2 regions of the Mesorhizobium sp. M0802 genome follow, and region 1 is predicted to be linked to the other one. Evidence: riboswitches for the same ligand, from Rfam matches in the RefSeq annotation. Region 1 holds a riboswitch; the other holds the start of a gene.

Region 1 (4,209 bases):
ACGGAAGGCATCAGAATTCTGGTCAACCCGACGGGGCGGTTCGTAGTCGGCGGGCCGCGCGGCGACTGCGGTCTCACTGGACGCAAGATCATCGTCGATTCCTATGGCGGGATGGGTCGTCATGGTGGCGGCGCCTTCTCGGGCAAGGACCCGTCCAAGGTTGACCGCTCGGCTGCCTATGCAGCCCGCTATGTCGCAAAGAACATCGTCGCTAGCGGACTTGCGGACGTGTGCGAGGTGCAGCTTGCTTACGCAATCGGCGTGGCCAGTCCGGTTTCCGTCATGGTCAACACGTTCGGGACAGCCAGGGTTGAGGAAAGCAGGATCGAGCGCCTCATTCTTGAGTTGTTCGATCTCAGACCGAAAGGCATTATCAAGATGCTTGATCTCTTACGCCCTATATATCGCAATACAGCGACCTATGGCCATTTCGGCCGTGAAGAGCCTGATTTCACCTGGGAGAAGACAGACAGGGCGGACGAATTGCGTCGCGAGGCAGGACTCGCCGCCCCGTGAGAAGCCGCCGGCGAACGGATTGGCAAGCGGAAAGCCCATTTCCACCGGGCAGACCCGCGCCTGGCAGGCGTGGCGAGAAGCCGGCTCGGGTTTTTTGGCGGAGACATTGATGCCGGATTATGACGTGCTTTGCATCGGCAATGCCATTGTCGACATCATCGCCCAGTGCGACGAGGCATTCCTCGAGATCAACGGCATCATCAAGGGCGCGATGAACCTGATCGACACGCGCCGCGCCGAACTGCTCTACAGCCGCATGGGCCCGGCGATCGAGGCCTCCGGCGGCAGTGCCGGCAACACGGCGGCGGGCGTAGCCAGCTTCGGCGGACGCGCCGCCTTCTTCGGCAAGGTCTCCAACGATGCGCTGGGCGAAATCTATGCGCACGATATCCATGCACAGGGTGTCGCCTTCGACACCAGGCCGCTCAAGGGCGAGCCGCCGACGGCGCGCTCTATGATCTTCGTCACGCCCGACGGCGAGCGCTCGATGAACACCTATCTCGGCGCCTGCGTCGAGCTTGGCCCTGAGGATGTCGAGGCCGACAAGGCATCCGGCGCCAAGGTTACCTATTTCGAGGGCTATCTGTGGGATCCGCCGCGCGCCAAGGAGGCGATCCGGCAGACGGCGAAGCTCGCACACGAGGCCGGACGCGAAGTGTCGATGACGTTGTCGGATTCGTTCTGCGTCGACCGCTACCGGGACGAGTTCCTCGAGCTGATGCGCTCGGGCACTGTCGACATCGTCTTTGCCAACAGCCACGAGATCAAGTCGCTCTACCAGACAAAATCCTTCGACGAGGCGCTGGCGGCTATCCGCAAGGACTGCAAGATTGCCGCCGTCACCCGCTCCGAAAAAGGCTCAGTGATCGTGCGCGGCGACGAGACCGTCACCATCCAGGCGACGACGATCCGCGAACTGGTCGACACCACCGGCGCCGGCGACCTCTACGCCGCTGGCTTCCTCTACGGCTACACGACCGGACGCAGCCTGCAGGATTGCGGCGATCTCGGGTCGCTGGCAGCCGGGCTGGTGATCCAGCAGCTCGGGCCAAGGCCGCGGCAGAATTTGCGCCGCGAGGCGGAACGGGCTGGGTTGCTGTAGATGCGCGGGCAACTAACCAGCCGCCCTACTGACGCGATGACCGCAGTGGCGGAACTGTGTCAAAGCTCGCTGCGATCTTCTGCATTCTAACGACGTTGTCACGCGCTTGAAGTCTTGTCCGAAATCCTTCATGGGCGACCTGCGAGGGATGTCGCAGCCCGACAGGAATCCATTAGTTGGACAATGGTGGCAGCGCAGCAGCGCAGCCAATGGGCGACTGAATATTTCACAATGTTAGACAAGCGTAAAAGCGCGATCGCATAACGACATAAACATTTGGTTATGCGTCATTGACAGGAGAGCGGATTGTTGTGATTGTCTGCGTGTCGTGGTTCTTCGCGTGCGGCGCTGCCGCAGCGAAGCTAAGAGGGAAGCCGGTGCGATGCCGGCGCTGCCCCCGCAACTGTTAGCGGCGAGCCAATCCACTCATCTCACTGAGGCGAATACCCTCGGGAAGACGGGTAGAGGCTATGACCCCGCGAGCCAGAGACCTGCCACGGCGAATTACGTCCACGGGCGGGGTGTCTCGGTGGCCGCTGCAACCGGCGTGCCGGCCTGCTAGCGCCTTCCTTGTCACCGACGCCCCCAACCATCGGGGTATGACATGACTGTCTCTCAGCAAATTCCTGTAGCAACGCTCGGCGTGCCGCGCTTCGGTCGTCGGCGAGAACTGAAATTCGCCCTCGAAAGCTACTGGTCCGGAACATCGTCCGCTGGCGACCTTCTTGCGACGTCGAAGGCGCTCCGAGCCGCTAGCTGGGAAGAGCAGCGCGATCGCGGCGTGTCGAAAATCCCGTCGAACGACTTCTCGCTTTACGACCATGTGCTCGACACCGCAGCCATGGTCGGGGCCATTCCATCCCGGTACGGCTGGAATAGCGGCGAGGTCCCACTTGACATCTACTTCGCAATGGCGCGCGGCAACCAGGGTCAGACGGAGGATTGTGGACACGCTGGTCACCAGGAGGAGGCTCATGGACCTGGTGTAACCGCGATGGAAATGACCAAGTGGTTTGACACCAACTACCACTACATTGTGCCGGAACTCGATGATGATCAGACGTTCGCCCTCTCGTCATCGAAGCCGGTCGATTACTTCCTCGAGGCTAAAGCTCTCGGCATTCACACACGCCCAGTCATCCTTGGACCCATCACCTTCCTCAAGCTGGCGAAATCGCGTGCCGAAGGGTTCGGTCCCATCGCGCTCCTACCGCGGCTGCTGCCCGTTTACGAGCAAGTCCTGCAGAGGCTGAAGCTGTCGGGAGCCGACTGGGTGCAGATCGATGAGCCAGCGCTTGTCCTCGATCTGAACCCGAACGAACGAGCTGCGTTCGAATTCGCCTATGGCCAGCTGTCGAAAGCCGCGCCCGAGCTGAAGATCATGCTGGCTACGTATTTCGGGTCGCTGGGAGACAATCTCGAAACCGCGGTTTCTCTGCCCCTGGCCGGCCTGCATATTGATCTCGTGCGCGCTCCCGAGCAGCTGGAAACGGTGGGTCGGCTCGCTCCGAAGGATCTGGTGCTCTCGCTCGGCTTGATCGATGGCCGCAACGTCTGGCGTGCGAACCTGCCCGCCATTCTCGACCGCATCAAACCGATCGTCGCCGGCTGGCCCTTGGACCGCGTCGAAATCGCGCCTTCTTGCTCGATGCTGCATGTGCCGATTGACCTGCGCATGGAGACGGAACTCGAGGCCGACATCAGGTCGTGGCTCGCCTTCGCGGCCCAGAAGACCGACGAGCTGGTCTTGCTGGCCCGGGCCCTTTCCAAAGGCAGGGATGCGGTGGCAGCCGCGTTGAAAGCTTCTGCCGAGGCTGCCGCCACTCGCTTGACGTCCACGAAGATCCATGACCCGCTTGTTGAGGGGCGGATCGCCAGCATTGACCGTAGCATGAAACGACGAGAGAGCGCTTTTGGCGAGCGCTCCAGAGTCCAGGCCGGCACGCTCGGGCTGCCGCCGTTCCCGACGACGACAATCGGGTCCTTCCCGCAGACGCCGCAGGTACGCCGCGCGCGGTCCGCTCATGCGAAGGGCCAGCTCAGTTATGTCGACTACGAGATTTTCCTGAAGAAGGAGATCGAGTCAGCAATTCGTTGGCAGGAAGAGATCGGGCTGGACGTGCTGGTGCACGGTGAGTTCGAACGAAACGATATGGTACAGCATTTCGGCGAGCAGCTGTCCGGCTTCGCCTTCACTCAGCATGCCTGGGTGCAAAGCTATGGGTCGCGCTACGTGCGTCCCCCCATCATCTTCGGGGACGTATCGAGGCGCAATCCGATGACGGTGCGCTGGTGGCAATTCGCCCAGTCGCTTACGGAAAAGCCTGTGAAGGGAATGCTCACAGGCCCAGTGACCATTCTCAACTGGTCCTTTGTTCGAGACGACGTACCCCGCTCCGAAGCCTGCCGCCAGATCGCGCTCGCCATCCGCGACGAAGTGACGGATCTCGAAAGGTCCGGCGCAAGGATGATCCAGATCGATGAGGCCGCGTTTCGCGAAGGATTGCCACTGCGCCAATCTGACTGGAAAGCCTATCTCGACTGGGCTGTCGAATGCTTCCGGATCGCTTCAACGGGTGTAAAGGACGCGA
Region 2 (4,209 bases), on a different contig from region 1:
CGTCGCGGCGGGTGGTGGCGACGATGACCTGGAAGACAGGCACGCCGGCGCGGTCGAACAGGGTTTGGACGCCGGGTTCGGCGCCGGAGGCGAAGGCGGTTGCGGTGATGATGGCGGCGGGGTTGAGCGCGGCCAGAGCAGTTTCGACGAAGGCCAGGGAGGTCGGGTCTTTGAGGCTGGAGACGAAGATCGGGACCGGTCTCATGCCGCGCTGGCGGAGTGCATCAAAGAGGGCATCGATTGGCGCGACATCGGCGGCCAGCAGCATCGAGCGGTAGAAGAGGATGGGGATGATGGGAGAGTTGATGTTGTCTGCGCCGAGTTCCCGCCCACCCCCCTCTGTCCTGCCGGACATCTCCCCCGCAAGGGGGGAGATTGTGCTCTCATCGACGCTTTCGCCAATCGGGGATGTTGCAGAGGAATCTATTATCGGCTGGGCAGAAAAAGTGCCGAGGTCCGCGCCGGCTGATCTCCCCCCTTGCGGGGGAGATGTCCGGCAGGACAGAGGGGGGTGTGAAGGAACGCCGACATCGGCCAAATCCAACTTGCCTACGACGCCGCAGCCTGGCTCGTAATAGCCAGCTTTCGGCACGCTGACCGGCTCAGCCGCCGCCACATCGGACCCAGCCAACCCCGCTAGCCGCTGCACCAGCGCCGTCATATTCTCCGGGCCACCCTCGCGGAAATAACCAAGCAGGCCGTCCAACTCCTCGCGCGGCAGCGTCGAGGCTTCGATCAGCCTGAGATCCTCGTCGTGGCTTTCACCAGGCAGCAGCGCCAGCTTGATGCCGTTCGCACGGGCAGTCGCGGCAAGCTGGTCGCAGCCATAGCGCCACCAGTCGTAGCCGCCGAGGATGCGCACCAAAATCACCTTGGCGTGGCGGGCGACGCTGTCGAACCAGAGGTCCACGGACATGGGATGGCGCAGGTCGCGCAGCGCCGCCAGCCGCATCGACGGCAGGCGGGCGGCATCGGCCTTCCAGGCCGCCGCGAGGCCGGCGAGGTCGCTGTCGGTGAAGGACAGCGCCACGATATCCGCCGGCGTCTGCCGGAGATCAACCGGCTCGGCGAGATCGTCGAGCGAGGCGGAGGTCGTGGTGAGTATGTGCATCGCGGCTCGTGCCTGAGATCAACCGGCGAGTATACGCTCGATCGCCGGACGGTTCAGCCCCTTCAGGCCAATGACGACGAGACGCGAGCGGCGATCGTCCTCGGCCGTCCAGGCGCGGTCATAGTAATGGTTGACGCGTGGGCCGACGGCCTGCAGCAAAAGCCGCATCGGCTTGCCGCCGACGTCGACGAAGCCTTTTACACGCAACACGTTTTCCTGTTCGGCGGCGGTGGCGACGCGCTTGGCCAGGTCGTCGGGATTGGCGATCGAGGGGATGTCGACGATGAAGGTGTCGAAATCGTCATGCTCATGATCGAAAGCGCCGTCGTGATGCGACTTGCGGTTCTCGATGTCGTCTTCGACGGCGAGACCGAGGCCAAGCAGCACCGACGGGTCGACCTTGCCATGCGCAGTCGGCACGATTTTTACCGCGCGGGCGGAATGTTCATTGATGATGGCGTTGGCGCGGGCCGAACCGGGGGCGTCCATCAGATCGCTCTTCGACAGGATGATCAAATCGGCGCAGGCGATCTGGTCCTCGAACACTTCTTCGACAGGATCGTCATGGTCGAGCGTCTCGTCCTGAGCGCGCTGTGCCTGCAAAGCGTCCATGTCGTTGGCGACGCGGCCTTCGGCCAGCGCCGGGCCGTCTACCACGGCGATGACACCGTCGACGGTTACCCGGCTCTTCACGCTCGGCCACTGGAACGCCTGGACCAGCGGCTTGGGCAGAGCCAGGCCCGAGGTCTCGATCAGGATGTGGTCAACCTTCGGTGTCAGCGCGAGGATCTTGTCGAGGGCGGGCACGAAATCGTCGGCGACTGTACAGCAGATGCAGCCATTGGCCAGTTCGACGATGTTTTCCTCGGGGCAGGTGTCGATGCCGCAGCCTTTCAGGATTTCCCCGTCGATGCCGATGTCGCCGAACTCGTTGACGATGATGGCGATGCGCTTGCCGCCGGCATTTTCCAGGAGATGGCGGACCAGCGTCGTCTTGCCGGCGCCGAGGAAGCCTGTAACGACAGTGCAGGGAACACGGGAGAGGTTGGCGGCCGGGTTTGAAGCGTTCATCGTCAGTCCTTCAGCATGTCGAGGGGTGGGATGCGGGCAACGAGGCCGCGCTTGAGGCTATCGGGCCGGCTGCGCCACGGGATGAGGCCGTCGGCCGAAGTCGCGAAGAGCTTTGCGCCGGTAACGAGGTCGGCGCCGCTGGTTGCGGTCAGATCGCCGAAGACATAGCTCCAGCAGCCATCGCGCAGGATCGCGGCGCTGAGGCGGCGCTTGCAATTGCCGAGACATTCGGCGGTGCGGACCCGGATATCGCCGGCAGCGGCGCGGCGTGTGTCCTCAGCCAGCAATTCGCCGGCGCGCGGATGGGCGTCGGAACCGGTCTCATCGCGGCAGGAGGCGCAGACGATGACGGTCACGCCGGTCAGGGCGTCGTTGTCCCCGGACGCAATGTCCGCTGTGCCAGCCGAAAAACTGCTGTTCTGGTCCAAAAACCGTGCTCCTTGCCCGGAAACCCGCCAGGCGATCGGATACTTTGTCTCAGACGGCAGGTCTCCTGGCTCGCGGGTCGTCGCCTTGGTTAGCCGCCTTCCCGGTGTTACCCAGTGGCTTTCGGCCTTGGCTCGTCGCTTACAGTTGCGGGGACAGCCGCGGATTTGGGACCGAAATCCCGCACCGCATTCCCTCTTGGCCCTTGCCGTTGCGGGCAGGGGACCGTCTGCAGCGGATTTAGGCTTTTGCGGGCGGCGGTGTCAACGCACGGCTACGACATGGCGATGTCGGCAGGGGCTGTCATGTCCCGGCTTCCGGCAGTGCCAGGATGACCTGTCGGATAGCTTGATAGCCATCGCTATAGTCCCAGTCATGACCGACAGCCAGATTCTGTCCCTCATGCCAAACCGCGTTGTCCAGAAGGACTTCGGCACTAATCAGCGTGCCCTTCAAGCCTGCCAGAAAGGTCCGGACAAAATGGCTTCCGGGGGGTACCGAAGCTGTGAACAGCTTTTCCAGCTTGGCATAGAATGCTGGATAGCCTGGTGTCAGCGAGCATAGCTCGGTTGTGGCCTGGGAAATGACCGGGCCGCTATAGATTTTCCAGCGGGCATCTTTTCGCCAGATCTTCCAACTGGCGCTGCTTCGCTGCCAAAGCTCTATTTCGGCCTGCATGTTCTCGCAGACGTGATCGGCCAGTCCCTCAATGGCCACATGGAAAACACCACGGAGAAACTTTTCAAACGCCTGGTTCAGTTCCTGTTCGCGCGTGTCGCCGAAGCCAGCAAAGGATTCAATGACCGGCTGAACATCAAGCAGCGGAGAAAAAATGTAGATTTCCAGGACCAGCCGGTCAGAACTCGTCTCGAACACCTCAGCCTCAAACCGAAGCTGCTTCGATTGGAGCATGACGTCCCTATCTCTGCGGACTGCATCTATTCCATGCGCAATGAGGGCGCCATGGATCATGTCGAGCACTTTGTCCGATGCCATTGCACAACCTACGAGGCTTATTGAGGCGTCTATGACAGACGCTGCAAGGGTTGGCCATCTCTCTCGCTAGCCAATGCCGGCCCCAGATTGCCGGCCGGCGTCACTTCGATGCGCTCAAGGCCAAGCCAGCCCTGCATCTCCTTTAGTTCCTCGAAAAGCTGTGCGGTGGTCTCAGGCGGTGCGCCTGCTTCGGCATAGGCGGCGTGGACGCGTAAGACACTCGCAGGCCGGTCGGCCTTGAGGTCGACGCGGGCGACGATCTTGTCGCCGAGCAAGAAAGGCAGCACGTAATAGCCATATTGCCGCTTGTCGGCCGGGGTGTAGATCTCGATGCGGTAGCGGAAATCGAAGAGACGCTCGGTGCGCGCGCGCTCGAAGACCACCGGATCGAAGGGGGCCAGCAAGGCGCGGGCCTCGATCTTTCGCGGCAGGCGGGCGTCCCTATAGAGGTAAGCCGGCTTGTCCCAGCCTTCGACGTTTACCGGCAGCAACTCGCCCATCTCGACCAGTTCCTCCAACCGGCCCTTCATGTCGGCCGGCGACAAGCGGAAATAATCGCGCAGGTCACCCGACGTCGCGATGCCGTGGGCGCGGGCGGAAATGCG

What was found. A riboswitch is a leader RNA that binds a small molecule or an ion and turns the genes downstream of it on or off. The one in region 1 is predicted to bind cobalamin.
Region 2: another riboswitch for cobalamin. It lies ahead of NKI10_RS07335 (DUF1636 family protein); the one in region 1 lies ahead of metE (5-methyltetrahydropteroyltriglutamate--homocysteine S-methyltransferase).

What each region holds. Positions count from the first base shown of each region.
Region 1 is NZ_JAMYOY010000029.1:15,416-19,624, forward strand. Features, by position in the region: gene metK (methionine adenosyltransferase) at 1-516, shown strand, start outside; gene NKI10_RS28445 (adenosine kinase) at 626-1,618, shown strand; cobalamin riboswitch at 1,931-2,131, shown strand; gene metE (5-methyltetrahydropteroyltriglutamate--homocysteine S-methyltransferase) at 2,223-4,209, shown strand, end outside.
Region 2 is NZ_JAMYOY010000003.1:296,351-300,559, reverse strand. Features, by position in the region: gene cobN (cobaltochelatase subunit CobN) at 1-1,111, opposite strand, end outside; gene cobW (cobalamin biosynthesis protein CobW) at 1,130-2,182, opposite strand; gene NKI10_RS07335 (DUF1636 family protein) at 2,185-2,610, opposite strand; cobalamin riboswitch at 2,649-2,853, opposite strand; gene NKI10_RS07330 (DUF6348 family protein) at 2,912-3,604, opposite strand; gene NKI10_RS07325 (winged helix-turn-helix domain-containing protein) at 3,634-4,209, opposite strand, start outside.